Regions from separate parts of the Enterobacter cloacae complex sp. IR5418 genome, predicted to be linked through region 2. Evidence: predicted binding sites of a transcription regulator. Region 2 holds the regulator's gene; each other region holds the start of a gene.
What was found. Region 2 encodes PurR, which represses purine synthesis genes. Its sites were predicted from a motif close to CANGCAAACGTTTGCNTG; they were not measured.
Positions count from the first base shown of each region.

Region 1 (7,075 bases), on a different contig from region 2:
ACCACCGTCATTAGCCCCCACAGGGCATCCAGCACAATTTTCAGCGCCTGCCTGAAAGGGATTTTATCTCCCTTCGGATAACCGCGCTTGCGGGCGAAGCACAGGCAGAGGGCCATCAACCCCATACCCAGCAGCAGGCCCGGCAGCACGCCCGCAATAAACAGCGTGGCGATGGAGACTGTGCCCCCTGCCGCCAGCGAGTAAATCACCGAGTTGTGGCTGGGTGGGATTAAAATCGCCTGCACCGACCCGCTCGCTGTGACCGCCGCCGCGTATTCGCGCGGATAGCCCTTCTTCTCCATCTCCGGGATCATCACGCTGCCGATGGACGCCGTATCCGCCACCGACGAACCGGAAATCGCGCCGAAGAACGTCGAGGCGACAATGTTCACCAGCGACAGCCCACCACGAATGAAGCCCACAAAAATGTACGCGAAATTGACCAGCCGTCGGGCAATCCCCCCTTCCGCCATGATCGCCCCGGCAAGAATGAAGAACGGGATCGCCAGCAGGGTAAATTTATTGACCCCGCTGGTGATCTGGATCATCAGTGCTTCCAGCGGGAGGTCAATCCACAGCGCACCCGCCACGGCGCTTAAGCCCACGGCGAAGGCCACCGGCATCCCCAGCGCCAGCAAAATGGCGAGGGTGAATAACAAAACAAAAGCATCCATTGTTCACCCCTTAAGTGTGATTGCCGATCAGCACGACCGGACGGTTTTCCTGTGAGCCAAACAGCAGGCGTTCAAGCACAAACAGGATCAGAATGGCCGACCCGACAGGCAGCGGCAGATAGCTTTCGCCGGAGGTCAGGAGCGGAAACTCCGCCACCGGCTGTTCCCAGAGTTCGACGCACAGCCAGTAGCTGTACCAGCACATCAGGCCAGAAATCAGCAGCATCAGCAGATCCACCACCCGCGCGCACAGGGTTTGCAGCGATGCGGGCAGACGGTCGGTGAGCATGTTGACCGCAATATGCGACCCGGCGCGGTAACTGACCGCCGCGCCGATGAAGGTAAACGTCACCATGCAGATAATGGCGATCGGTTCCGGCCAGGATTCGCCGCGATTGAGCACGTAGCGAGAGAAGATGCCGATGGGGATCACAATCGTCATCACCAGCAGCGAGAGACCCGCCACCGCCATGGCGAGCAGGTACAGACGGTCCATCCACTTCAGGTAGAGTTCGGACATACGTACTCCGGCTTACTGAACGTCAGCGATGGCTTTCATCAGATCCTGATGCTTATCGCCATACTGCGCGCGCACCGGCTCTGTCGCCTTGATAAACACCGCTTTATCGATATCGTGGAACTGCACGCCACCGGCCTTCATTTTGGCCAGCGCCTGGGCGTTATAGTCGTTCCACAGCTTGCGCTGCTCGATCTGCGCTTCGCGGGCCAGCGTCAGGATCTTTTGCTGTTCGTCAGCGCTCAGTTTGTCCCACTTCACTTTGGAGTAGAGCAGCATTTCCGGGGTGATGAAGTGGCCGCTCAGCGTGTAGTTTTTGGCGACCGGCATGTAGTTATGGGCGATAAAGGTTGGCGGGTTGTTCTCCGCACCGTCGATCACGCCGGTCTGCATGCCGCTGTACACCTCGCTGACGCCCATCGCGATCGCGTTGGCCCCCATCGCTTTCAGCGTGGCCAGTGCCACCGGGCTACCCTGCACGCGAATTTTCTTCCCTTTCAGATCGTCCGGCTTCAGGACAGGCTCTTTGGTGATCAGGTTGCGGGTGCCGGAATCCATCCAGCCGAGGAAGACCAGGCGGGATTTTGGGTTCGCGGTGAGTTTGTCGCCGATCTGCTTGCCAATATCCCCGTCGATTACCTTGTGCATGTGGTCTTCATCGCGGAACACGTAGGGCAGCGTAAACACTTCGATATCCGGCAGGATGGCAGCTACCGGCGCCATAGAGACGCGGATCATATCAATCGCCCCCATCTGCGCCTGCTCAATCATCTGCTTTTCATCCCCCAGCACGCCGCCGGGGAAGACCTTAATCTCCAGCTTGCCATCGGTTTGTTGTTTGAGTTTTTCACCCATGTGCTGAACCGCCACCACGTTCGGGTAGCCTTCAGGATGCACATCGGCGGCTTTAATGGTTTGCGCGGAGACGGTGCAGGCAAAAGCAGACAGGCACAGAGCGGCCAGTAACGGCTTGAGGGTCGTTTTCATTGAGTCAACTCCAGGGTAGTGAGATAAGCGTTAAAACGGTGTTTTAGTTTTTGACGTTTAAAAAATAGACTACGGCTGGAAAAGAGAGGGTGAAGCGCCTCACAAAAAGCGCGAAATTTTGAAACGATGGTTTAGAAAGGTTTCTCCCTCTCCTCGTGGGAGAGAGTACCCCAGTAATTTAAAAACAAAAGCTATAACGTTGCCTCAGAATAACTAAGGGCTTTCAGCGATGCCTCGGTCCGGCTGTAAATCGCTGAGGCGTTTCCTGTAGGCCGGGGCGAGGCGCAGGGATGCGCCGAGAGGGCGGGCTTTACAGGGATGTTACCTCCGCCCGTCCCCGATAAGCCGGAAGGAATAAGCCGAAGGCACCGCGAAGCGGCGATTTACCGCCGGAAGCCCGGGTCGCCAGGGTGGTGGCGACTGAGCCACCCTGGCACGTTCACCGCTCATGTCGTGACAGAGTAGCAAGGAACATAAAGTGAACGGAATGACCACCAGAGCCGTATGTTCCCCCTCACCCCAGCCCTCTCCCTCAAGGGAGAGGGGGCCGTCTGTGCAGGCATTATTTAGTGGGGAACCCTCAGCCCCGTAGGAGAGGGTCGGGATGAGGGCGTCAGGCCACACTTACCCCTTACGAATCAAATACCGGTACGGCAGGGTTTCGGTTTGCTGCGCCACCAGTTCATGTTCCATAAAGGTGCAAAAACCGGGAATATCGCGGGTGGTGGCCGGATCATCTGCGACGATCAGCAGCGTTTCGCCGCTCTGCATGTTACGGACGGTTTTACGCACCATCATTACCGGCTCCGGGCAACGGAGGCCCTGAGCATCAAGCGTGTGGTCTGGGCTGGAAAACAGGTCGGTCATTTTCTTCTCGTTCAGGTAAAAACGGCTGTAGTTTACGCCCCGCTATCGCCAATGCAAACCAGGTTAACGATTGCGTGAAAATTAGCCATTGCAAAGTGTCGCCAAAGCAGTATCATGCGGCGGCTTTATTGGGTTCCCTCACCCCAAATATTAATCAAAAAGGTACAATATGAACTCCTTTACACAATCGCAGCGCGTCAAGGCGTTGTTCTGGCTTTCGCTATTTCATCTGCTGGTGATCATCTCCAGTAACTATCTGGTACAGCTCCCCATCTCCATTTTTGGTTTCCATACCACCTGGGGCGCGTTCAGTTTCCCGTTTATTTTCCTCGCGACGGATTTAACCGTGCGCATCTTTGGCGCACCGCTGGCGCGGCGGATTATTTTTGCGGTGATGATCCCGGCACTGTTTGTCTCCTACGCTATCTCCTCGCTGTTTTACATGGGCAGCTGGCAGGGCTTCGACGCGCTGATGCATTTCAACCTCTTCGTCGCGCGTATTGCCGCCGCCAGCTTTATGGCCTATGCCCTGGGGCAGATCCTCGACGTTCACGTCTTTAACCGCCTGCGTCAGAATCATCGCTGGTGGATGGCACCGACGGCATCCACGCTGTTCGGTAACGTGAGCGATACGCTGGCCTTCTTCTTCATCGCCTTCTGGCGCAGCCCGGACGCCTTCATGGCAGAACACTGGATGGAAATTGCTCTGGTGGACTACGCCTTTAAGGTGCTTATCAGCCTGGTTTTCTTCCTGCCGATGTACGGTGTGCTGTTGAATATGCTGCTGAAAAGGCTGGCAGATAAATCTGAAATCTCCGCATTGCAGGCAGGTTAAGGGTTCGCTTTATCAGTTGTGATAAGATGAACGAATGAGCCGTTATGGCCGTTTATCGAAAGGAAGAAGTCAATGCGCAATCTGGTTAAATATGTCGGGATTGGCCTGCTGGTTGTTGGCCTTGCAGCCTGTGATAACAGCGACACCAAAACGCCTGCTCAGGGCGCGTCAGCAGAAAGCAACGCCACCGGTCAGCCGGTAAGCCTGATGGATGGCAAACTCAGTTTCTCTCTGCCCGCAGACATGACCGACCAGAGCGGTAAGCTGGGCACCCAGGCGAACAACATGCACGTCTATTCCGATGCCACCGGCCAAAAAGCGGTGATTGTGATTGTCGGTGACGATACCAGCGAAGATCTGGGCGTGCTGGCTAAACGTCTGGAAGATCAGCAGCGCAGCCGCGACCCGCAGCTTCAGGTGGTCACCAACAAGTCTGTTGAACTGAAAGGCCACACGCTGCAACAGCTGGACAGCATCATCTCTGCCAAAGGCCAGACCGCGTACTCCTCCGTTGTGCTCGGCAAAGTCGATAATAAATTGCTGACCATGCAGATCACCCTGCCGGCAGATAATCAGCAGAAAGCGCAGACCGCCGCTGAAAACATCATTAACACCCTCGTGATCCAGTAATCGTTCACCAGGCTACCGTGGCCTCCGGCGCTTGCGTCGGGGGCCATTTTTTTGCCACGACTTTCAGACTAACACTCCAGACGAAGCCCATCCGGCGCACTACAATTAACACGCCCCCCGGAAAAAGGAATTCTTATGACTGCCAGCCCGCCCGATAAAGCCGGACTTCATATTTTATTAAAACTTGCCTGCCTGGTGGTTATCCTGGCGGGTATCCACGCGGCGGCGGATATCATTGTTCAGCTTCTGCTGGCACTGTTTTTCGCCATTGTGCTCAACCCGCTGGTGACATGGTTTTTACGCCGGGGCATCAGCCGCCCGGTTGCCATTACCATTGTGGTGATGGTGATGCTGGTTGTTCTGACGGCGCTGTTCGGCGTGCTCGCCGCCTCGCTGAGCGAATTTTCCACCATGCTGCCGCAGTACAATAAAGAGCTGACGCGTAAGCTGGTCGATCTCCAGCGCATGTTGCCGTTCGTGAATCTGCATATTTCACCGGAACGGATGCTGCGCCGAATGGATTCCGAGAAAGTCATGACCTACGCCACCACCCTGATGACCGGGCTTTCCGGGGCGATGGCCAGCATTCTGCTGCTGGTAATGACGGTGGTGTTTATGCTGTTCGAAGTACGCCACGTGCCGTATAAACTGCGTTTTGCCCTGAACAATCCGCAGATCCACATTGCCGGTTTGCACCGCGCGCTGAAGGGTGTCTCTAAATACCTGGCGCTGAAAACCCTGTTAAGCCTCTGGACCGGCGTGATCGTCTGGCTGGGGCTGGTACTGCTGGACGTGCAGTTCGCGCTGATGTGGGGCGTGCTGGCGTTTTTACTGAACTACGTGCCCAATATCGGCGCGGTGCTTTCTGCGGTTCCGCCGATGATCCAGGCGTTTCTGTTTAACGGTTTTTATGAGTGCATGCTGGTAGGGGCGCTGTTCCTCGTCGTGCATATGGTGCTGGGTAATATTCTCGAACCGCGCATGATGGGCCACCGTCTTGGCATGTCGACGATGGTGGTGTTTTTATCGTTACTGATCTGGGGATGGCTGCTGGGACCCGTGGGCATGCTGCTCTCCGTGCCGCTCACCAGCGTCTGTAAAATCTGGATGGAAACCACCAAAGGAGGCAGTAAACTCGCCATTCTGCTGGGGCCGGGTCGGCCAAAAAGCCGTTTGCCGGGATAACCGGGTGAAAACGGTCAAAAGTGACGTTTATTCGCCAGCGCGACGACAACATTGTACGATGTGCGCAGCAAATCGCGCTGGCGAAGAAAAAGTCACAGAAACAGGTTTATCGCGGACGCGCGTAGATGAAATTTACACTTACCCTTATCGACTGGCAGGCAAGAGCGCCAGGACTCAGCGATGCCGACGAATGGCAGGCATGGTCACGCCGGTCTGACGCCATCGATCCCGCGGCACCGCTGGCGAAACTGACCCATCTGCCGATGATGACCGCCCGCCGCCTGAATTCAGGCAGTAAGCTGGCCGTTGACCTTGGCCTGATGATGCTGCGCAAACATCGCATCGACGCCGTCGTCTACAGTAGCCGTCATGGGGAACTGGAGCGTAATTTCCGTATTCTTCAGGCTCTGGCGGCAGAAGAGCCTGTTTCACCGACCGATTTTGCCATGTCGGTACACAACTCGGCGGTCGGCAATCTCACTATCGCCGCGCGTCAGCCGGTTGTCTCTTCGTCGGTATCCGCCGGTATGGATACCTTCCAGCAGAGCTTATGCGACGTGCTGAGCCTGCTGCATGCGGGCTACTCCCGCGTGTTGCTGGTAGATTTCGACGGCCAGTTGCCTGATTTTTATCACGCCGGGCTGCCGCCGCAGATGCCCGTCTGGCCCTACGCGCTGGCGCTGGTGATTGAGGCCGGAGAAACGCTCAGCTGTGAAACGCACCCCAACCACACGCCTGAAGAGCCAGCGCTGCCGCAAAGCCTCCAGTTCCTGCGCCATTACCTGCGAGACGAGCGCCAGTTTACCCTGCCGGGCGAGCGCCTGCTGTGGCAATGGACGCGCCAATGAAAGGGTTACGTTCCCGCCTCGATTGGGTATGGCGCATGCTGATGACCGGATTGTGCTTCGCCCTGTTCGGCCTCGGCGGGCTGACGCTGTCGCTGGTGTGGTTTAACCTGCTGCTGATTTTCCAGCGCGACCGCACTCAACGCCGTCGCCTGGCACGCCGCACGATTTCTGCCAGTTTTCGCCTGTTCCTCGCGGTGGTGCGCGGGGTGGGCGTGCTGGATTACCGTTTCAACAACCTGGACGTTCTGCGCGCCGAGCGGGGCTGTCTGGTGATTGCGAACCACCCTTCGCTGCTGGACTACGTCCTGCTGGCGTCGGTGATGAACGAAACCGACTGTCTGGTGAAAAGCGCCCTGCTGCGTAATCCGTTTGTCAGCGGCGTGATCCGCGCGGCGGACTATCTGATTAACAGCGAAGCCGACACGCTGCTTACCGCCAGCCAGCAGCGTCTGGCCCAGGGCGACACCCTGCTTATCTTCCCGGAAGGTACCCGCACCCGGGTGGGCGAAGCCATTACCCTGCAACGTGGGGC
Region 1 is NZ_JBMKHS010000006.1:62,828-69,902, reverse strand. It holds gene ACOTX7_RS07040 (TRAP transporter large permease) at 1-674, opposite strand, end outside; gene ACOTX7_RS07035 (TRAP transporter small permease) at 685-1,194, opposite strand; gene ACOTX7_RS07030 (TRAP transporter substrate-binding protein) at 1,207-2,178, opposite strand; gene tusA (sulfurtransferase TusA) at 2,803-3,045, opposite strand; gene ACOTX7_RS07020 (7-cyano-7-deazaguanine/7-aminomethyl-7-deazaguanine transporter) at 3,215-3,880, shown strand; gene ACOTX7_RS07015 (DcrB family lipoprotein) at 3,953-4,510, shown strand; gene ACOTX7_RS07010 (AI-2E family transporter) at 4,646-5,695, shown strand; gene ACOTX7_RS07005 (beta-ketoacyl synthase chain length factor) at 5,821-6,543, shown strand; gene ACOTX7_RS07000 (lysophospholipid acyltransferase family protein) at 6,540-7,075, shown strand, end outside.
Region 1: a site for PurR is predicted at 3,105-3,122, ahead of tusA (sulfurtransferase TusA). Genes of this name have one in related genera too.

Region 2 (7,075 bases):
AGTAACCAGGGCAGCATCTGCTGGCCATCCCATTTTTGCAGTGCGGCGCGACAGCCATAACCGCCCACCAGGAAGGCGATGGTCTGTGGAACGTAGCTCAGGCCGATAGCCGCCGGGCTGTAGCCCATATCATGCAGAATGAACGGCGAACCGGTCAGCCAGGCAAAGAAGCTGGCAGAGCAGGCGGCATAAATCAGCACGTTACCGCGATAGGCTTTTGCCCGCAGTAAGGTGGTAAAAGTAATGGGCTTCGCGTCCGGATGTGTCTCTTTTTTATGTGCTGGTTTAAGCCCGATTGCGGGCAGCATGAGCACCAGCGTGATGGCAAAGAGCGTGGCAAAAATGGCCTGCCAGTCGAAATGCGCCAGGATCCAGCTGCCCAGCAGCGGGGCGAGGGCCGGTGACAGGCCAACCAGCGGCATAATGGTGGCGAAAATGCGGTTAGTGCGCGAGGCCGGATAATAATCGGTCACCAGCGCCTGCCAGGTGACCGCTGCGGCACAGACGCCGACCGCCTGAATAAAGCGCAGCGCCAGTAGCCAGGCGGCATCGCGGACCCACAGCATACCCAGACAGCCTACGGCAAAAATCGCCAGCCCCAGCAACAGGACAGGTTTACGGCCAAAACGATCCGAGAGCGGCCCCCACAGCAATTGCGCAAAAGCAAAGCCGGCAAGGAACAAGCTTAAACTGGCGCTGATGGCGGCGGCAGGGGTTTGCAAATCTTCCTGCATCGCGGCGAACGCGGGCAGATACATATCGGTCGCCAAAAAGCCCAGCACGCTTAAGCCGCCGAGCCAGACTAAAAATCCTTTCCTGGGTTGCACTGTTTATTCTCCTGAGGAGGCAGGTGTACGTTGGCGCAGAGTGTAGGGAGTGCAAAGCGGCTTGTGAAACGCTAATATTTGGCGGGTCCATTCAAAAATTTTGCAGGCAAAAGATGTGGTCAGATTATTCCCTTGAAGTGGTCGATGCCGTGGCGCGTAACGGCAGCTTCACCGGTGCCGCCCAGGAGCTGCATCGCGTTCCTTCGGCTATCAGCTATACGGTGCGTCAGCTTGAAGCATGGCTGGCGGTCCCGCTGTTTGAGCGGCGTCATCGCGATGTAGAACTCACGCCTGCCGGAGCGTGGTTTTTGAAAGAAGGGCGGTCTGTTATCAAAAAAATGCAGATCACCCGCGAGCAGTGTCAGCAGATCGCCAACGGCTGGCGCGGGCATCTCTCAATCGCGGTAGATAATATCGTTAAGCCGGAACGGACCCGGCAGATGATCGTCGATTTTTATCGTCATTTTTCCGACGTCGAACTGCGTGTATCGCAGGAAGTGTTCAACGGCGTCTGGGACGCGCTGGCGGACGGCAGGGCAGAGATGGCGATTGGTGCAACCCAGGCGATCCCGGTTGGTGGGCGCTACGCGTTTCGCGACATGGGCATGCTGAGCTGGACCTGCGTAGTCGCGCGCGATCACCCGCTGGCGGCGCTGGAAGGGCCGTTGAGCGATGACACCTTGCGCAACTGGCCTTCGCTGGTGCTGGAAGATACTTCCCGTTCGCTGCCCAAGCGCATTACCTGGCTGCTGGATAATCAGCGCCGCGTGGTCGCGCCGGACTGGGAGTCGTCAGCCACCTGTCTGAGCGCGGGGCTGTGTGTTGGCATGGTGCCGGTGCATTTTGCGCGTCCGCGCATCGACGCGGGGGAGTGGGTGGCGCTGACGCTGGAAAATCCCTTCCCGGATGCTGCGTGCTGTCTGACGTGGCAGCAAAACGACGTCTCACCCGCCATGGCCTGGCTGCTGGATTATCTGGGTGACAGCGAAACGCTGAACCGGGAGTGGTTACGGGGGCCAGCATAGCTGACCCCGTAAAAGGATTAACGACGGTAGTCGCGGAACGGACCGTCCGCAACGGAACGGCGTTCAATCAGGCGCGGATGGACTTCAATGGACTGGGACTGTTCACGCTTGTTGACGATCCTGTCCATCAGCATATTGAAGGCCGTTTCACCCAGCGAATCTTTTGGCTGGTGAATGGTGGTCAGCGCCGGGGTAAAGAAGCGGGCGTTGCGCACGTTGTCATAGCCAATCACCGAGATGTCCTGCGGGACGCGCAGGCCGAGTTCATCTGCCGCGCAGAGCGCGCCCATCGCCATGATGTCGCCGCCGCAGAACACCGCGGTAGGGCGATGTGGCTGGGAGACGATCTGCTGCATGGCGCGATAGCCCGACTCCGGCTCAAAGTCGCCCTGAACAATCCAGTTTTCCGGTACGGTGATCAGCGCCTCTTCCATCGCTTTCATGAAACCGGCCAGACGGCCAGCACCGGTGTTACGCTCCAGCGGCCCCGGGATCACGCCAATCTCACGGTGACCACGCTCTACCAGGTAACGCCCCGCCATGTAACCGCCTTCAAAGGCGTTATCAATCACGGAGTCGGTGAAGTCTGCGCGGGCTTCGCCCCAGTCCATCACCACCATTGGAATGTGGCGATACTCTTCCAGCATGGAAAGGACCGACTCCGGGTATTCAGAGCACATGACCAGCAGACCGTCCACGCGCTTTTGCGCCATCATCGACAGGTAAGCGCGCTGTTTTTCAATGTTGTTCCACGCGTTGCCCAGAATCAGGGTATAGCCTTTCTGGAAGCAGTTTTTTTCTACGGCTTCGATGATTTCAGCAAAGTAGGCCGCTTCACTGCTGGTGGCCAGCAGGCCAATCGATTTGGTGTGATTAACCTTCAGGCTACGGGCGACCGCACTCGGCGAGTAGTGCAGTTCTTTGATTGCCGCCCAGACGGCATTACGTGTTTCTTCAGCGACAAAACGCGTTTTGTTAATAACATGTGATACGGTTGTAGTGGAAACGTTTGCGCGTTTTGCTACGTCTTTAATTGTTGCCATTAAATGTCACTCCAGACCATATCCTAAGCTCCTGAAAAATATGAAGGTAAACGTTTGCCTTCTCTCACCCTTATTACGCAAACATGAGTTGCGACACGCCGGGAAAACGACACAGGACGTCAGGAGGGGGTCAGTGGCCGGTACGCTAATAAATTTAGCGTGGAATTTTGTCCTATCTTGATGAAAAGGGGAAGAGGTAAAGTGGATATCCGTTTAAATCCTGGAAGATTTTTGACCTGAACTGTGTAAAAATGAGCAAGCTCACTTTTCGTAGGGTGAATAAAAGGAGAAAAATTGATGAGTACCGATCTGAAGTTTTCGCTGTTTACCACCATTGTTGTTCTTGCTCTTATCGTCGCCGGTGGATTAACGGCTGCGCTGCACTGATTTACACAGGGGGAGACGCTTCTCCCTCTCTTTCTGCAACTGTTCCTTCTCCGGCAAAAATCTTTTGCCAAAATGTTAACTTCTCATTTTTTGTGATTGATGTCATGCTTTTGACTTCTTAGTTCTGTGTCGTGTCAGGACACGGCATCCGGAGTTCATTCATGAAAATCAATTTTCCCCTGCTGGCCCTGGCGATTGGCGCTTTTGGGATTGGCACCACTGAATTTTCCCCAATGGGGTTACTGCCTGTTATCGCCCGGGGGGTGGACGTCTCTATCCCTGCGGCCGGTATGTTAATCAGCGCCTACGCGATCGGCGTGATGGTGGGCGCGCCGCTGATGACGCTGCTGCTTTCGCACCGTGCGCGCCGCAATGCGCTGATTTTCCTGATGGCAATTTTTACTCTCGGAAATGTGCTTTCCGCAATTTCGCCGGATTACACCACGCTGATGCTTTCCCGTATTCTGACCAGCCTCAACCATGGCGCCTTCTTCGGACTGGGCTCGGTTGTTGCTGCCAGCGTGGTGCCAAAACATAAGCAGGCCAGTGCGGTCGCCACCATGTTTATGGGCCTGACGATCGCTAATATCGGCGGCGTTCCGGCAGCCACCTGGCTGGGAGAAGCCATCGGCTGGCGTATGTCTTTCCTCGCCACCGCGGTGCTGGGCGTGGTCGCCATGGTCGCGCTGTTCTTCTCTTTGCCAAAGGGGAGTGCCGGAGAACGTCCGGAAGTGCGTAAGGAGCTGGCGGTGCTGATGCGTCCCCAGGTGCTCTCCGCGCTGCTCACCACGGTGCTGGGGGCGGGGGCGATGTTCACCCTTTATACCTATATCTCCCCGGTGCTGCACGATATTACCCACGCAACGCCACTCTATGTTACCGCGATGCTGGTGCTGATTGGCGTCGGTTTTTCGATTGGCAACTATCTCGGCGGGAAATTTGCCGACCGCTCCGTCAGCGGGACGTTGAAAGGCTTCTTAACCCTGCTGATTGTCATCATGGTCGCTATTCCGTGGCTGGCGCGTAACGAAGTGGGCGCTGCGATTGCCATGGTGGTGTGGGGCGCCGCAACCTTTGCCGTCGTGCCACCGTTGCAGATGCGCGTGATGCGCGTCGCGCACGAAGCGCCGGGGCTTTCTTCGTCCGTTAATATCGGCGCGTTTAACCTGGGCAATGCGCTGGGGGCCGCAGCGGGCGGGGCGGTGATCTCCGGTGGTTTGGGTTACAGCTTCGTGCCGGTGATGGGGGCAATCATTGCCGCACTCGGACTGCTGCTGGTGATGATGTCTGGTCGTAAACAGCCTGAAGCGGTGTGTACGGCGGAATAAACAAAAACGCAGAAGGGCTGCCCCTTCTGCGTGTCTCTTACGCGGCGAAGTTCTTCGCAACAAATTCCCAGTTTACCAGTGCCCAGAAGTGTTCCAGGTAGTTCGGGCGCGCATTACGGTAATCAATGTAATAGGCGTGTTCCCATACGTCCACGGTCATCAGCGGCGTTGCGCGGGTGGTCAGAGGGGTACCCGCATTCGAGGTGGATACGATAGCCAGTTTGCCATCGGCTTCTTTTACCAGCCAGGTCCAGCCGGAGCCAAAGTTTTTAACGGCGGCGTCTGTAAACTTCGCTTTGAAATCCGCGAAGCTGCCGAACGCGGCGTTAATCGCTGCGGCCAGATCACCGGTAGGTTCCCCGCCTGCATTCGGTGCCAGGCAGTGCCAGTAGAAGGTGTGGTTCCACACCTGAGCGGCATTGTTGAATACGCCACCGTCTGAACTGCGCACGATCTCTTCCAGCGTTTTGCCTTCGAAATCGGTACCTTTGATCAGATTATTCAGGTTGGTGACATAGGTCTGGTGATGCTTGCCGTAATGGTACTCCAGGGTTTCCGCAGAAATATGCGGGGCCAGGGCGTCTTTTGCATACGGTAGTGCAGGTAATTCGAACGACATTGCTTCTCTCCTTATAGTTTTATACGTTGCCAATAACCCTACAGACAACAAGGACAGAATAGCAAATTGAAAGGGTATGCAAAAGAGGAACTTACCCTGCCACGGAGGCGGCAGGGCAGGGATTAGCGGATGGTTTTTGGCGTCATTACGCGGCGCGCACCCACATAGTGGCGCACCCAGTAATCTTCGCTGAGGGAGGTGATCTGAATGTCCTGGCCGCTGCGCGGTGACTGGATAAATTTACCGTTACCCACATATACCCCAACGTGATCGGCCGTGCCGCGACCCTGGGTGCGGAAGAACACCAGATCGCCATTTTGCAGTTCGCCACGGTTTACAGGCGCAGCGTCGCGCAGATGGTACATCTCATTGGCGGTGCGCGGAATGCGGAACTTCACCAGATCTTTATAGGCATAATAGACCAGCCCACTACAGTCGAAACCAGTGCGGGGAGAGGTGCCACCCCAGCGATACGGTTTACCAATTTGCCCCATCAGTTTATTCATCGCCGTTTTTTGCGCTTTCTGCATGCGCGCTTTATGCACGTCAGCCAGCTTCGTCACTTTAGCGCATTTCGTTTTATGGCCTTTGCGAACGGTGCATTTTTCGTTAACCAGGCTGGCGGTTTTGCGGGTGGTTTTGTGCGTGCCGGAACGGAGAGTTTTACTTTTGCTGGAGGCGGTCTTTTTGGTCTGAGCGGTTGTTTTTTTCTTAACTGTCTTACTGGTGGTTTTTTTCTTACGTTCTGTGCTTTTTGCCAGATGCGTTTTTTGTACGGCAGAATGCCGCGCCTGTTCAGAGGCGTTCGCCGCTGGCGTCAATGAGAGTGTGGTAAACAGTAAAGCACAGAGCGTCATCGAGATTTTAGTTATCCGCGCCACTGGGCAGTCCCCTGATAAGTGCAGGCCACAATGCATACCCGCGTAAGATTTACAAAACCTGTCGATTCTAATCCATAAAATCAGAAGAAGTTAATAGCATTTTTCATTCAAAACGCGTGTTTCGTTAGCAAGTGCAAAAAAATTCACCGTTGTGAAGCACTCCTGGTCGCTCCTTAAGCAAAACCGCGCCGCGTCTGGCGATAAACGTCATTAGCAATGCAACTTTATGCAATAAACGATAAAATCATTAGACGTGACAAAAATGTTATTTTCCGATGTCGGCCTGACCCGCTACAATGTCAGACTGATGCCGTAACAGAAGTTAAAGGAAGCAAGACATGAGCACCACTATTGAAAAAATTCAGCGCCAGATCGCTGAAAACCCGATTCTCCTGTACATGAAAGGTTCTCCGAAGCTGCCAAGCTGCGGCTTCTCCGCGCAAGCGGTTCAGGCGCTGTCCGCCTGTGGTGAGCGTTTTGCTTACGTTGATATCCTGCAAAACCCGGACATTCGCGCTGAGCTGCCAAAATACGCCAACTGGCCGACCTTCCCGCAGCTGTGGGTTGATGGGGAACTGGTTGGCGGATGCGACATCCTGATTGAAATGTATCAGCGCGGCGAACTGCAACAGCTGATCAAAGAGACTGCGGCGAAATATAAATCTGAAGAGCCGGACGCAGAGTAAGTTTTCTGCGGATATAAAAAAGCGACCACAGTATGTTGGTCGCTTTTTTTTGTCCTGTAGGGCTGTCGCTTACCCGGTCTACGACTGAAGATCGGCCTCGTCGCCCATCGGCAGCGGCCAGCCGCCCAGACGCTTCCAGCGGTTGACGATCTCGCAGAACAGCTCCGCCGTACGCTCGGTGTCGTATAACGCCGAATGCGCCTGGGTACCGTCAAACGCAATACCCGCCGTGATACAGGCTTTAGACAGCACGGTTTGCCCCAGCGCCAGGCCGCTTAG
Region 2 is NZ_JBMKHS010000047.1:10,418-17,492, reverse strand. It holds gene punC (purine nucleoside transporter PunC) at 1-827, opposite strand, end outside; gene punR (DNA-binding transcriptional activator PunR) at 941-1,852, shown strand; gene purR (HTH-type transcriptional repressor PurR) at 1,870-2,895, opposite strand; gene ACOTX7_RS21980 (YnhF family membrane protein) at 3,193-3,282, shown strand; gene ACOTX7_RS21975 (MFS transporter) at 3,444-4,610, shown strand; gene sodB (superoxide dismutase [Fe]) at 4,648-5,229, opposite strand; gene ACOTX7_RS21965 (C40 family peptidase) at 5,352-6,110, opposite strand; gene grxD (monothiol glutaredoxin 4) at 6,449-6,796, shown strand; gene rnt (ribonuclease T) at 6,875-7,075, opposite strand, start outside.

Region 3 (7,075 bases), on a different contig from region 2:
GACGCCGGGATCGAAGAAGGGCGCCACGCGGAAAGGCTGAGTGGTAATTTGCTTCAGCCCGGCTCGCAAGGCCTCGCCGCTGACCATCGCAGGCTGGTTCGCCTGGGTTGTATCCAGTAAAAAATCGGTGCGCCTGAGCAGCGGCGTTTTGTGGCGGTCGAAGACGCGCCACTCGATAAAAAAGGCGCGCTTGTAGCGACGAAGCATATCTTCCTGCTGATTCTCTGCGCCCCAGTTTCCCATCTCGCCGCTGCGCATACGCTGCTGGATCTCCCAGCGCGGCAGATCGGCATACACCAGTACATCACCCGGATGGACAAGCGTCGCACCGGGTCCGTAAATCACAATCAGCCCCTCGGTACACTGGTTCACCTGCTCCTGTAAGGTCTTCAGACGCGCAGCATCGAAAAACTCACCAGGCTGGTGGCAGGAGAGTACGCCAAAAACGCGATCGTCCGTGAGGTTGCGCGCCAGCATCTCATGGATGGCACCTTCATCCCGTCGCGCCTGTTCGGCATTGATCGCCAGCGTCGGACGTAGCCGCGGCAGCACGTTCTCTTCAAGCTCAGTCATGCGCACGCCCGGATAGCAATCCATCACCAGCACCGTACGGCTGCGCTGTTGGGTTTTTGCCTCAAGGACGCGGGTAATCGCCTCCCAGCCTTGCCAGGCGCTGTCGTCATATCCCTTTATCGCTACCGTGGGAAATTTGTCGTAGGTTGTCATTGTATCCTCCGTAATCGTTATTTAAGGTTATTCGATTAACCGTGTTTGAGAAGAGTGGTTAACGCGATTAACCCGCCATAAATGCGAATCGCATCCAGATCCTCAGCGGTAATGTGAAGAGTCTCACAGGGAAAAATGCAAAAAAACAGGTTATTCGATTAACCTGTAGAGATGATGAAAGGAGACAACATGACGGGAATTACACTGGCCGATGTCGCGAAACGCGCCGGCGTGTCAACGGCGACGGTCTCGATGGTGCTCTGCAACAAAGGCCGTATCTCGCAAAGCACGCGCGAACGTGTGCTGAAGGCGCTGGATGAATCCGGCTATGTCTATAACCAGACGGCAGCCAATTTACGTAACCGCCGCAGTAACCAGGTCGGGCTGCTTTTGCACGATATTACCAACCCTTTTTACAGCGAGATGACGGCAGGGCTAAGTCATGAAATGGAGCGCCATGAGCTGCTGCTTTTTCTGGCGAACAGCGAGGAATCGGCAGAGCGACAGCAAAAATTTGTTGATTCACTGATGCGGAATAACGTTAGTGGTATGGTGCTGTGCGCGGCCCGGGAAACGCCCCAGGCCTTTTTTGAGGGGCTGAAGCGGCGCAATATTCCGGCGATCATGGTTGTGCGCCCGCTGAACGATCCAGATTTTGATTTTGTCGGAACGGATAACTTCTTAGGCACGCAGATGGCGACGGAGCATCTGCTCAGAATGGGCCATCGGCACATTGCGTTCATCGGGGGGAGCCAGAATTCGGGCTCCCGGGCACAGCGTATTGGCGGCTTTACCAGCAAGCTGCTTGAGTACGGCGTGACGCCGAATCCTGCCTGGATCAGAACCTCACACGCCAGCCAAAGCGACGGTGCGCGCGTGGCGGAGGCGTTACTCCTTGAGCATCCACACATCAGCGCGGCGATTTGCTATCAGGATGTCGTGGCGCTGGGAGTGATGCAAAGCTTACGCAAGATGGGCCGTGAGCCGGGACGCGATTTTGCGCTGGTCGGTTTTGATGATATTACCGAAGCGGCTCTGGTGCAGCCCGCATTGACCACCGTATCAGTGGCGGCGAAAGAGATTGGTCGTAAGGCGGGGGAGTTACTGTACAGCCGGATACAGGGCAATGATGAACCCGCCAAACGTATCATCCTGCCGCCTGCGCTGGTCGTGCGGGAATCATGCGGTTTTCGCTGACGATCATGTCTTTCACTGATATCTCTCCCTGTTTATCATTAATTTCTAATTATCGGCGTTTTCTGTGGCGGCCTCAGCGAAGGCTGGTTAATCTGAAAACGATTTACATCATTTTAACGTAAGAGAATAACTATGCATGATGCACAGATCCGCGTCGCTATTGCGGGCGCGGGTGGACGTATGGGCCGTCAGCTGATTCAGGCGGCACTACAGATGGATGGCGTAGCGCTTGGCGCGGCGCTGGAGCGTGATGGTTCATCGCTTTTGGGAGCCGATGCAGGCGAGTTGGCGGGCGCAGGTCAGACGGGCGTTACCGTGCAGAGCAGCCTTGAGGCCGTGAAAGACGACTTTGACGTGTTCATCGATTTTACCCGGCCTGAAGGTACGCTGGCTCACCTGGCGTTTTGCCGTCAGTACGGTAAAGGGATGGTAATTGGCACCACTGGTTTTGACGAGGCCGGTAAGCAAGCCATTCAGGATGCGTCCACGGAGATTGCGATTGTCTTTGCGGCAAACTTTAGCGTGGGCGTTAACGTCATGCTGAAACTGCTGGAGAAGGCGGCGAAGGTGATGGGCGACTATACCGACATTGAAATTGTCGAAGCACATCATCGCCACAAAGTCGATGCGCCGTCAGGCACGGCGCTGGCGATGGGCGAAGCGATTGCATATGCAATGGATAAAGATTTGAAAGACATCGCGGTCTATTCTCGCGAAGGTCACACTGGCGAGCGTGTTCCTGGCACCATTGGGTTTGCTACGGTTCGCGCGGGAGATATCGTCGGCGAACATACCGCCATGTTCGCTGATATTGGCGAAAGAGTCGAAATCACGCATAAAGCATCCAGCCGCATGACGTTTGCAAACGGAGCGGTACGCTCCGCTCTGTGGCTAAAAGGTAAGTCTAACGGTCTTTTTGATATGCGAGATGTCCTGAATCTCAACGATTTGTAAGTGTTATTACCCATCGTGATGTGGTTATTGCAGTCGTAAACACTTGATTGCATAGGGCAATATTTTATTGCCCTTTTATTTTATCCGTTAGCAATACTTATCGCCTTAAAGTACTTAAAAATGACATTATTCCTTCCGTTTTGTGTTGCTGAATTGTAAATTTTGACCGTTTGGTCCACTTTTTATTCCCGTTCGACGTTCATTTCTATTAAACTGCGCACGCAAGCGGTTTCAACGGTGATTTAGATGATCTTTTTGCCGCTTAATTCGAAATCCAGCCGCCAGGCTTGCAAAAGAATAAACAAAATATCCGTTTTAAGTTGACTTTTACCGGGCAAATCCCCAGAATGCCGCCGTTTGCCAAAAATCCGCTGGCAACACATTTGCATTGATCCATGACATGGTTATGAATTAATATGCAAATAAAGTGAGTGAATATTCTCTGGAGGGTGTTTTGATTAAGTCAGCGCTATTGGTTCTGGAAGACGGAACCCAGTTTATCGGTCGGGCCATAGGGGCAACGGGTTCGGCGGTTGGGGAAGTCGTTTTCAATACTTCAATGACCGGTTATCAAGAAATCCTCACTGATCCTTCCTATTCTCGCCAAATCGTTACTCTTACTTATCCTCATATCGGCAATGTCGGCACCAATGCGGCTGACGAAGAATCCTCTCAGGTACATGCGCAAGGCCTGGTCATTCGCGACCTGCCGCTGATTGCCAGCAACTTCCGCAACACCGAAGACCTCTCTTCTTACCTGAAGCGCCATAACATTGTGGCGATTGCCGATATCGATACGCGTAAGCTGACGCGTCTGCTGCGCGAGAAAGGGGCACAAAACGGCTGCATCATCGCAGGGGATAACCTTGATGCAACGCTGGCGCTGGAAAAAGCGAAAGCCTTCCCGGGCCTGAACGGTATGGACCTGGCGAAGGAAGTGACCACCGCCGAAGCCTACAGCTGGACGCAGGGAAGCTGGACGCTGGAAGGCGACCTGCCGGAAGCGAAACCAGAGAGCGAGCTGCCATTCCACGTGGTGGCCTACGATTTTGGCGCCAAACGCAACATCCTGCGTATGCTGGTTGACCGCGGCTGCCGCCTGACGGTTGTTCCGGCACAAACGTCTGCGGAAGATGTTCTGAAAATGAATCCAGACGGTATCTTCCTTTCTAACGGTCCGGGCGACCCGGCGCCGTGCGATTACGCTATCGACGCCATCAAGTCCTTCCTCGAAACCGATATCCCGGTATTCGGTATCTGTCTCGGCCATCAGCTGCTGGCGCTGGCGAGCGGGGCGAACACCGTCAAGATGAAGTTCGGCCACCACGGTGGTAACCACCCGGTGAAAGACATCGATAACAACACGGTGATGATCACCGCGCAGAACCACGGTTTCGCTGTGGATGAAGCGACAATGCCAGCTAACCTGCGCGTGACGCACAAATCACTGTTCGATGGCACCTTGCAGGGTATCCATCGCACCGATAAGCCTGCGTTCAGCTTCCAGGGCCACCCTGAAGCCAGCCCTGGCCCACATGATGCCGCGCCGCTGTTCGATCACTTCATCGAACTTATCGAGCAATACCGTAAGACCGCTAAATAATCAGGAGCTGAGAAAACCATGCCAAAACGTACAGACATAAAAAGCATCCTGATCCTTGGCGCTGGCCCGATTGTCATCGGCCAGGCCTGTGAATTTGACTATTCCGGCGCGCAGGCATGTAAAGCCCTGCGTGAAGAGGGTTACCGCGTCATCCTGGTCAACTCAAACCCGGCAACCATCATGACCGACCCGGAAATGGCTGATGCGACCTACATCGAGCCGATTCACTGGGAAGTGGTACGCAAAATTATCGAGAAAGAGCGCCCGGACGCGGTCCTGCCGACCATGGGCGGCCAGACGGCGCTGAACTGTGCGCTGGAGCTGGAGCGTCAGGGCGTGCTGGAAGAGTTCGGCGTGACCATGATTGGTGCCACCGCCGACGCGATTGATAAAGCAGAGGACCGTCGTCGCTTCGACGTGGCAATGAAAAAAATCGGCCTTGATACCGCACGTTCCGGTATTGCGCACAATATGGAAGAAGCGCTGGCCGTCGCGGCTGACGTGGGCTATCCGTGCATCATCCGTCCTTCCTTCACCATGGGCGGCACCGGCGGCGGCATCGCTTACAACCGCGAAGAGTTTGAAGAAATTTGCGAGCGTGGCCTGGATCTCTCCCCAACCAAAGAGCTGCTGATTGATGAATCGCTGATTGGCTGGAAAGAGTACGAGATGGAAGTGGTGCGTGATAAGAACGACAACTGCATCATCGTCTGCTCTATCGAAAACTTCGATGCGATGGGGATCCACACCGGCGACTCCATCACCGTTGCGCCAGCTCAGACGCTGACCGACAAAGAGTATCAAATCATGCGTAACGCCTCGATGGCGGTACTGCGTGAAATCGGCGTGGAAACCGGCGGCTCTAACGTGCAGTTCTCGGTGAACCCGAAAACCGGTCGTCTGATTGTTATCGAAATGAACCCGCGCGTGTCCCGCTCCTCCGCGCTGGCCTCCAAAGCCACCGGCTTCCCGATTGCGAAAGTGGCGGCGAAACTGGCGGTGGGTTACACCCTTGACGAGCTGATGAACGACATCACCGGTGGCCGCACGCCAGCGTCCTTCGAACCGTCCATCGACTACGTTGTGACCAAAATTCCACGCTTCAACTTCGAAAAATTCGCTGGCGCCAACGACCGCCTGACGACCCAGATGAAATCTGTTGGTGAAGTCATGGCGATTGGCCGCACGCAGCAGGAATCCCTGCAAAAAGCGCTGCGCGGCCTGGAAGTGGGCGCGACCGGGTTTGACCCGAAAGTGAGCCTGGACGACCCGGAAGCACTGACCAAAATCCGCCGCGAGCTGAAAGACGCGGGCGCAGAGCGTATCTGGTACATCGCCGATGCCTTCCGCGCGGGCCTGTCCGTCGATGGCGTATTTAATCTGACTAACATCGACCGCTGGTTCCTGGTGCAAATTGAAGAACTGGTGCGCCTGGAAGAGAAAGTGGCGGAGCTGGGCATCAACGGCCTGGACGCAGACTTCCTGCGCATGCTGAAGCGTAAAGGCTTTGCCGATGCGCGTCTGGCTAAGCTGGCGGGCGTGCGCGAAGCGGAAATCCGCAAGCTGCGCGACCAGTATGACCTGCACCCGGTTTACAAGCGCGTCGACACCTGTGCGGCAGAGTTTTCTACCGACACCGCGTACATGTACTCCACCTATGAAGACGAGTGCGAAGCGAACCCGTCCGTCGACCGCGACATGATTATGGTGCTGGGCGGTGGTCCAAACCGTATCGGCCAGGGCATCGAGTTCGACTACTGCTGCGTACACGCCTCGCTGGCGCTGCGCGAAGACGGTTACGAGACTATCATGGTCAACTGTAACCCGGAAACGGTTTCTACCGACTACGACACCTCCGACCGCCTCTACTTCGAGCCGGTTACCCTGGAAGACGTGCTGGAAATAGTGCGCATCGAGAAGCCAAAAGGCGTGATCGTGCAGTACGGCGGCCAGACTCCGCTGAAGCTGGCGCGCGCGCTGGAAGCCGCAGGCGTGCCGGTCATCGGCACCAGCCCGGATGCGATTGACCGTGCGGAAGACCGCGAGCGTTTCCAGCAGGCGGTTGACCGTCTCAAGCTGAAACAGCCAGCGAACGCCACCGTGACCGCGATTGAAATGGCCGTAGAGAAAGCGAAAGAGATTGGCTACCCGCTGGTGGTGCGTCCATCTTACGTCCTGGGTGGCCGCGCGATGGAAATCGTCTACGACGAAGCCGACCTGCGTCGCTACTTCCAGACAGCGGTGAGCGTTTCCAACGATGCGCCAGTGCTGCTCGACCGCTTCCTCGACGACGCGGTTGAAGTGGACGTGGACGCCATCTGCGACGGCGAAATGGTGCTGATTGGCGGCATCATGGAGCACATCGAGCAGGCGGGCGTGCACTCCGGTGACTCCGCCTGTTCTCTGCCAGCGTACACCCTGAGCCAGGAGATTCAGGACGTGATGCGCCAGCAGGTGCAGAAGCTGGCCTTTGAGTTGCAGGTTCGTGGCCTGATGAACGTTCAGTTCGCGGTAAAAGACAACGAAGTCTATCTGATTGAAGTCAACCCGCGTGCAGCGCGTACCGTACCGTTCGTCTCAAAAGCGACCGGTATT
Region 3 is NZ_JBMKHS010000003.1:102,398-109,472, forward strand. It holds gene ACOTX7_RS03825 (class I mannose-6-phosphate isomerase) at 1-726, opposite strand, end outside; gene ACOTX7_RS03830 (LacI family DNA-binding transcriptional regulator) at 916-1,923, shown strand; gene dapB (4-hydroxy-tetrahydrodipicolinate reductase) at 2,056-2,877, shown strand; gene carA (glutamine-hydrolyzing carbamoyl-phosphate synthase small subunit) at 3,332-4,480, shown strand; gene carB (carbamoyl-phosphate synthase large subunit) at 4,499-7,075, shown strand, end outside.
Region 3: a site for PurR is predicted at 3,096-3,113, ahead of carA (glutamine-hydrolyzing carbamoyl-phosphate synthase small subunit). Genes of this name have one in related genera too.

Region 4 (7,075 bases), on a different contig from region 2:
GCTGCATATCGTAATAATTCAGCTGTTCAAACAGCGCATCGCTGAAGGCTTCAAGCCAGGCTTCATCCACCTCCGGCAGCGTCAGAGCCAGCGTCAGCCAGGCCGGGTCGGCGCCCATTGCCGCCAGATCGCTGACGTTGACCGCCAGCGCCTTATACGCCAGGTCAGCGGGATCGATATCGGGCAGGAAATGACGCCCACACACTAAGGTGTCGGTGCTGATTGCCAGCGTCTGTTTTTCAGGAATATTGAGAAGTGCACAGTCATCGCCAATGCCGGTTTCAACATCAAGACGAGAGGTTCTGACACGGTCGAAATAACGGGCAATCAGGGAGAATTCGCCGCATGCCATACGTTATGCCTCAGCAAATAAAAGAAAAAACCGGAGTCCTGCACTGCCGATACGGCAATGCAGGACTCCGGTTTGCGGATCACTTTTTGTGGGGACGGATCGCAGGTGCGGCTTTATCCAGCACGCCGTTAACAAACTTGTGGCTGTCTTCAGCGCCGAAGGTTTTCGCCAGTTCGATCGCTTCGTTGATGGCCACTTTGTACGGCACATCATCACGTTTTGACAGCTCAAACAGCGCGATACGCAACACTGCTTTTTCGACCTGGCCCAGCTCTTCGAGCAGACGGGACAGGTATGGCTTCATCAGACCATCGAGATACGCGCTATTAGTCGCCACTCCCGACAGCAGTTCACGGAAGTACAGAACGTCAACGTCTTTCACGTCCTGTTCTGACAGGAACTGGTATTCAACATCAGCGATGTCGTTCTGGGACAACTGCCAGGAGTAAAGCGCCTGAACGGCACATTCACGGGCGCGGCGACGAGCAGCAGGTTTCACGGAATTCCCCTTACAAAAAAATCAGGCCTTAATGGCTTTCAATACATTGATCATTTCAAGCGCGGTCAGTGCAGCTTCTGCACCTTTGTTACCGGCTTTGGTGCCAGCACGTTCGATGGCTTGTTCAATACTTTCGGTAGTCAGTACGCCGAACGCAACAGGAATTTCAGCATCCTGTGCAACGTGCGCCAGACCATTGCTTGCACCGCCCGCAACGTATTCGAAGTGCGCAGTGCCGCCACGAATAACAGTACCCAGCGCAATCACCGCGTCGTATTTACCGGTTTTCGCCAGCGCGCCCGCTGCCAGTGGCAGTTCGTAAGCACCTGGTACCCAAACGACGGTAATGTTGTCATCTTTAACCTGGCCGATACGTTTCAGGGCGTCAACCGCACCTTCCAGCAGGCTATCGTTGATGAAGTTGTTGAAACGCGCGATGGTGATGGCGACGCGAGCGTCCGGGGTAGCTACAGCAGCTTCAATAATGTTCATACTCTTCCTTTACGGGTTCATTTGGCCCCGCAGGGGGGCGGATTTTATCATAATACTTTGCGCACTGCTTCCCTATTTCAGGAGCAATTACGCTGTCGTTAAATGGAGGCAGACATCCGGACCTACCGGACGGATCTCGCTGAATGAGAGTTGCGGCGCGTCGGCCAGTTTTTCAAGGCCGGGCAGCACAAACAGGCCGCGCGCGTCGTAACCTAATAGTTTAGGCGCAACGTAGACGAGAAGCTCATCCACCAGCCCCGCCTGGAGCAGCGCACCGGCGAGCGTCGGACCGGCTTCGACCCAGATGCTGTTGACCTGCTGTTTGCCGAGCAACATCATCAGCACCACTAAATCCAGATGTCCGTTATGCTCCGGCACCATAATGCTGCGTACGCCTTGCGGCCAGTCGCGCGTATCTTCTTTGGTGCGGGCAATCCAGGTTTCACCCGGCTGCTGCACGATACGGTGCTCTGGCGTCACGCGGTTCTGGCTATCAATAATAATGCGCAGCGGCTGACGCAGATTCTCCTGCGGATAAAGTGCCTGGGTATCGGCATTCAGCTCATCCCAGCGCACGGTCATGGCCGGATCGTCAGCCAGCACCGTTTCACTGCTGGTGAGAATAGCATGGCTTTGCGCGCGCAGACGTTGCACATCGCGCCTTGCCTGCGGCGAGGTGATCCACTGGCTTTCGCCGTTCGCCATCGCCGTGCGGCCATCCAGTGACGCGCCAAGCTTAAGCTGGATAAACGGGAAGCCGGTGCGCATGCGCTTCAGGAAGCCTTTGTTGATGGCTTCCGCATCCTGCATCATCAGGCCGTGACTGACGTCGATCCCCTCCTGTTGCAGACGATACAGCCCGCGGCCCGCCACCTGCGGGTTGGGATCCTGCATGGCGGCAACAACGCGCGAGACGCCCGCCGCAATCAACGCTTCACAGCACGGTGGCGTACGTCCGTGATGGCTGCATGGCTCCAGCGTTACGTAGGCCGTCGCGCCACGCGCTTTCTCACCCGCCATGCGCAGGGCATGCACTTCAGCATGCGGCTCGCCTGCGCGATAGTGAAAACCTTCCCCCACAATCTCGCCATCTTTAACAATGACGCACCCGACATTGGGGTTAGGGTGAGTGGTAAACCGACCGCGCTGCGCCAGCTTCATGGCGCGCGCCATGTACATCTCATCGTGCATGAGCTTAATCCTGTAAGCGGGCGATCTCTTCGCCAAACTCTTTGATGTCTTCGAAGCTGCGATAAACGGAGGCGAAGCGGATATAGGCGACTTTATCGAGCTTTTTCAGCTGTTCCATCACCAGATTGCCGATCATTTTGCTCGGCACTTCCCGCTCACCTAACCCCCGCAGATAAGATTTGATATGGTTTAACGCCATTTCGACGTCATCGGAGCTGACGGGCCGTTTTTCCAGCGCCTTGAGCATCCCGCTACGCAGTTTTTCTTCATTGAACGGTTCGCGCACATCGTTACTTTTTACCACGCGCGGCATTACCAGCTCTGCCACCTCAAAGGTGGTGAAACGCTCGTTGCACACCAGACACTGCCGACGACGGCGCACGGAAGACCCTTCGCCTACAAGACGCGAGTCGATGACTTTGGTATCCACAGCGGAGCAAAATGGGCAATGCATACGATGTCCCTGTTATCTGGTTAACTGATTTCTATTTTACCCTGAACTGGCCCGACAACAAAGGAAGAGCTTTTTGAGACAAAGGATCTATGCCTGGGGGCACTATCCTGTCTACCATTGCAGCAATCTGTGATTTCAAGGAATTAAACGCAATGACAAGACGTTACCTGAAAATAGTGCTGGTGGGGAGCCTGTTCACGCTCAGCGCCTGCGCACAGCAAAGTGAAGTCCGCGAGATGAAACAAAGCGTAAATACGCTGAACATGGCGATGGACAAACTTAACAAAGAAACCGTGAAGATCACCCAGCAGAACGCGCTTAATGCGAAATCCAGCAATGGCGTTTATTTACTGCCAGGCGCAAATACGCCCGCGCGCCTGAACAGCCAGATTGGTACGTTAAAGATGTCTCTGGTGAATGTTGCAGCGAATGCCGATGGTACTCGCGCAACATTACGCATTCAGGGTGAATCCAACGATCCGCTTCCCGCGTTCAGCGGCACCGTAGAGTGGGGCCAGATTCAGGGCACCACGGAGAACTACCAGGAAGTGAACGTGAAGAATCAGCTTTTCACCGCCCCTGCCAGCACGCTGGCGCCGAGCGATGTTGATATCCCGATCCAGCTGAGCGGACTCACGCCAGAACAGTTGGGCTTTATCCGCATTCACGACATTCAACCCGCCGCGCAATAACCCTCCCTTTTAGCGGAGTGAAATGTCACTCCGCTAACATTTACATTTCGTATGGATTGGCAACATAAATGATTGCCGCTACAATCCCGCCCGTCTAAAGTACGCAAACGTGAACGCAATCGATTACGTGTGTGAGCGATATGTGAAACAACACATATTTTTGTGAGCAAGGATTCCTATAATAGGCTCCGCAGAAACACGAAATATTTAGAAACGCAATTCGCGCATTTTTCACTCCCGGAAGGGAATTTCAATCAGTGGCATGATTATGAAAAAAACATTACTCGCAGCCGGTGCAGTTCTGGCACTGTCCTCCTCTTTCACTGTTAACGCAGCGGAAAACGACAAACCACAATACCTCTCCGACTGGTGGCACCAGAGCGTTAACGTGGTAGGCAGCTACCACACCCGTTTCGGACCACAGATCCGTAACGATACTTACCTCGAGTACGAAGCGTTCGCTAAAAAAGACTGGTTTGATTTCTACGGTTACATGGACGCACCGGTATTCTTCGGCGGTAACACCGATGCGAAAGGTATCTGGAACCACGGCTCCCCACTGTTCATGGAGATCGAACCGCGCTTCTCCATCGACAAACTGACCGGTACCAGCCTGGCGTTTGGTCCGTTCAAAGAGTGGTATTTCGCGAACAACTATATCTACGACATGGGCCGCAATAAGTCTGGTCGTCAGAGCACCTGGTATATGGGTCTGGGTACAGACATTGAGACTGGCCTGCCGATGAGCCTGTCCATGAACGTCTACGCAAAATACCAGTGGCAGAACTACGGCGCCGCGAACGAGAACGAGTGGGACGGCTACCGTTTCAAAGTGAAATACTTCGTGCCAATCACCCAGCTGTGGGGCGGCAACCTGAGCTATATCGGCTTCACCAACTTTGACTGGGGCTCAGACCTGGGCGATAACGACTTCCGTGACCTGAACGGTAAGAAAGCGCGCACCAATGATTCTATCGCGTCCAGCCACATCCTGGCGCTGAACTACGATCACTGGCACTACTCTGTTGTTGCGCGTTACTGGCACAACGGTGGTCAGTGGAACGACGACGCCAGCCTGAACTTCGGCAACGGCGACTTCAGCGTCCGTTCTACCGGTTGGGGTGGTTACCTGGTCGTGGGTTACAACTTCTAATCCAGCGTTGAGTGCCGGGTGGCGGCTTCGCCTTACCCGGCCTACAAAACCCGATAACGTCGCAAATTGTAGGCCGGGTAAGCGAAGCGCCACCCGGCGCATAAGCCAGCTCAGGCGCTGGCTTTTTACTGCTTCACCTTGCGCAAAAAATCCGCCAAAGATCTGTCCGCGCTTTCGCTAAAGCGTCTTTCCGTCAGCGTAATATGCAAACACCGGTCGAGACGGAAACAGCGGTAGTCATCGCGCCGCTCACACCATGCCGCCAGCAGCCAGTGCTCTCCCCAGAAGAACAGCCCCAGCGGCTGAACCTCACGCCAGGTTAACTGCCCGGCTTCATCCCGGTAGTGCAGCGCCAGCACACGCAGGGCAGAAATTGCCTGGTGGATCACGTCGAAACCACTACGGGAGTGTGGCTGAAGGGCAATATCCGGCGCGTAAATCCGCGTCTGTTCAGCTTTGCGGCGGCTCTCTTCTGGCAGGATCGCCAGCACTTTCTCCTGAGCCGACTCCAGTTCGCGCGACAGCGATTCCCCGCCCCAGGTTTTGAGCAGGCGAATCGCCACCATCAGCGCCTCGGACTCCTTGTTGGTCAGCATCAGCGGCGGTAAATCAAAACCCGACATCAGCCGATATCCGCTTCCCGCCTCGCCTTCCACCGGCACGCCGGAAAGCGACAGGTCGCGGATATCGCGGTACACCGTGCGCTCGGACACGCCAAGCCTTTCCGCCAGATGCGCTGCCGTTGTCAGACGCCTGCCCCGCAGGATCTGCACAATCTGGAACAAACGGTCAGCGCGTCGGGTCATCGGTTTACTCTCATACCGGTTGATGGAGGCCGACGCGATTACCTTCGCTGTCGGTAAACAGGGCTATAGTGCCAATGCCTTGCGGCAGTTCCAGCGGGCCAAACACACACTCGCCGCCCGCAGAGGCAATGCGATCGAGCGTAGCCGCCAGATTGTCAGTATGCAGGTAAATAATAGCGCCCTGCAAAGACGGTGTAATGCCGTCAAATTTTGCCAGCGCCCCGCCGGTATACGGATCCTCATGCGGGAAAACGGCCAGCTCCGCACAGTCCATCTTCTCGCGACGCAGCGCGAGCTGCATCACCGGCTCATAAAATTTAATGGCGCGATCCATATCCGAGACCGGAATTTCAAACCAGTTAATTACGCTTTTCATACATCCTCCTGCCTGTTGTTTGGGTTCAGAAGGAGTCTACGACAGGGCTCCTGACAGCATACTGTCAGGAGTGTTTGTCAGGAGCAGATAAAAAAAACCCCGGTCAACAGACCGGGATTTCAATAACGCGCTAAACGTCGGCTTACGGCAGAATGGACGGCTGATCCGCCCCTTCTTTTTCGACCTTCTGCTGGAGCAGGTGCTCGCGCTTCATGCCCAGTTTCAGTGCCAGCGCGGACGCGACGTAGATAGACGACGCCGTACCGATGGAGACACCAATCAGCATGGTCAGCGAGAAGCCTTCCAGCACCGGGCCACCGAACAGGAACAGCATCAGGATCACCATCAGGGTGGTACCGGAGGTGATCAACGTACGGTGCAGCGTCTGGGTCAACGACACGTTAAAGATTTCGTACGGCGTACCGCGACGGATCTTACGGAAGTTTTCACGAATACGGTCAGATACCACGATACTGTCGTTCAGTGAGTAACCGATAACGGACATCAGGGATGCCACGATGGTCAGGTCAATCTCAATGTGGAACAGAGACAGTATGCCCATGGTGATCACCACGTCGTGCGCCAGGGCGATAACCACACCGGCCGCCAGTCGCCACTCGAAGCGGAAACCGACGTACACCAGGATGGAGATCAGCGCCACCAGCAGCGCCATCGCACCGGTCTGCGCAAGGTCTGCACCGACGCTCGGGCCGACAAACTCAATACGCTTAACCGTTGCATCCTGGCTGGTCGTTTCGTTAATCACCTGAACGACCTTACTGCCCAGCTCCTGGCTGCCATTGGCATCGTGCACCGGCGGCATACGCACCATGATGTCGCGGCTGCTGCCAAAGTTCTGCAACAGCGGCTCTTCAAAGCCCGCTTTTTGCAGCGATTCACGCATCTGATCCATATCGACCGGTTTTTCCAGGGTAATTTCGATCACCGTACCTCCGGTGAAATCCAGACCCCAGTTAAAGCCTTTCACGCCCATAACGGCGATGGACAAGATCAGCAGTAACCCTGAAATGCCGAAGGCCCAGTAGTCCCAGCGCATAAA
Region 4 is NZ_JBMKHS010000002.1:52,000-59,074, reverse strand. It holds gene thiL (thiamine-phosphate kinase) at 1-352, opposite strand, end outside; gene nusB (transcription antitermination factor NusB) at 432-851, opposite strand; gene ribE (6,7-dimethyl-8-ribityllumazine synthase) at 873-1,343, opposite strand; gene ribD (bifunctional diaminohydroxyphosphoribosylaminopyrimidine deaminase/5-amino-6-(5-phosphoribosylamino)uracil reductase RibD) at 1,431-2,534, opposite strand; gene nrdR (transcriptional regulator NrdR) at 2,539-2,988, opposite strand; gene ACOTX7_RS01945 (DUF3251 domain-containing protein) at 3,141-3,680, shown strand; gene ACOTX7_RS01940 (nucleoside-specific channel-forming protein Tsx) at 3,949-4,833, shown strand; gene ACOTX7_RS01935 (helix-turn-helix transcriptional regulator) at 4,959-5,639, opposite strand; gene ACOTX7_RS01930 (VOC family protein) at 5,650-6,015, opposite strand; gene secF (protein translocase subunit SecF) at 6,158-7,075, opposite strand, start outside.
Region 4: a site for PurR is predicted at 3,793-3,810, ahead of ACOTX7_RS01940 (nucleoside-specific channel-forming protein Tsx). Genes of this name have one in related genera too.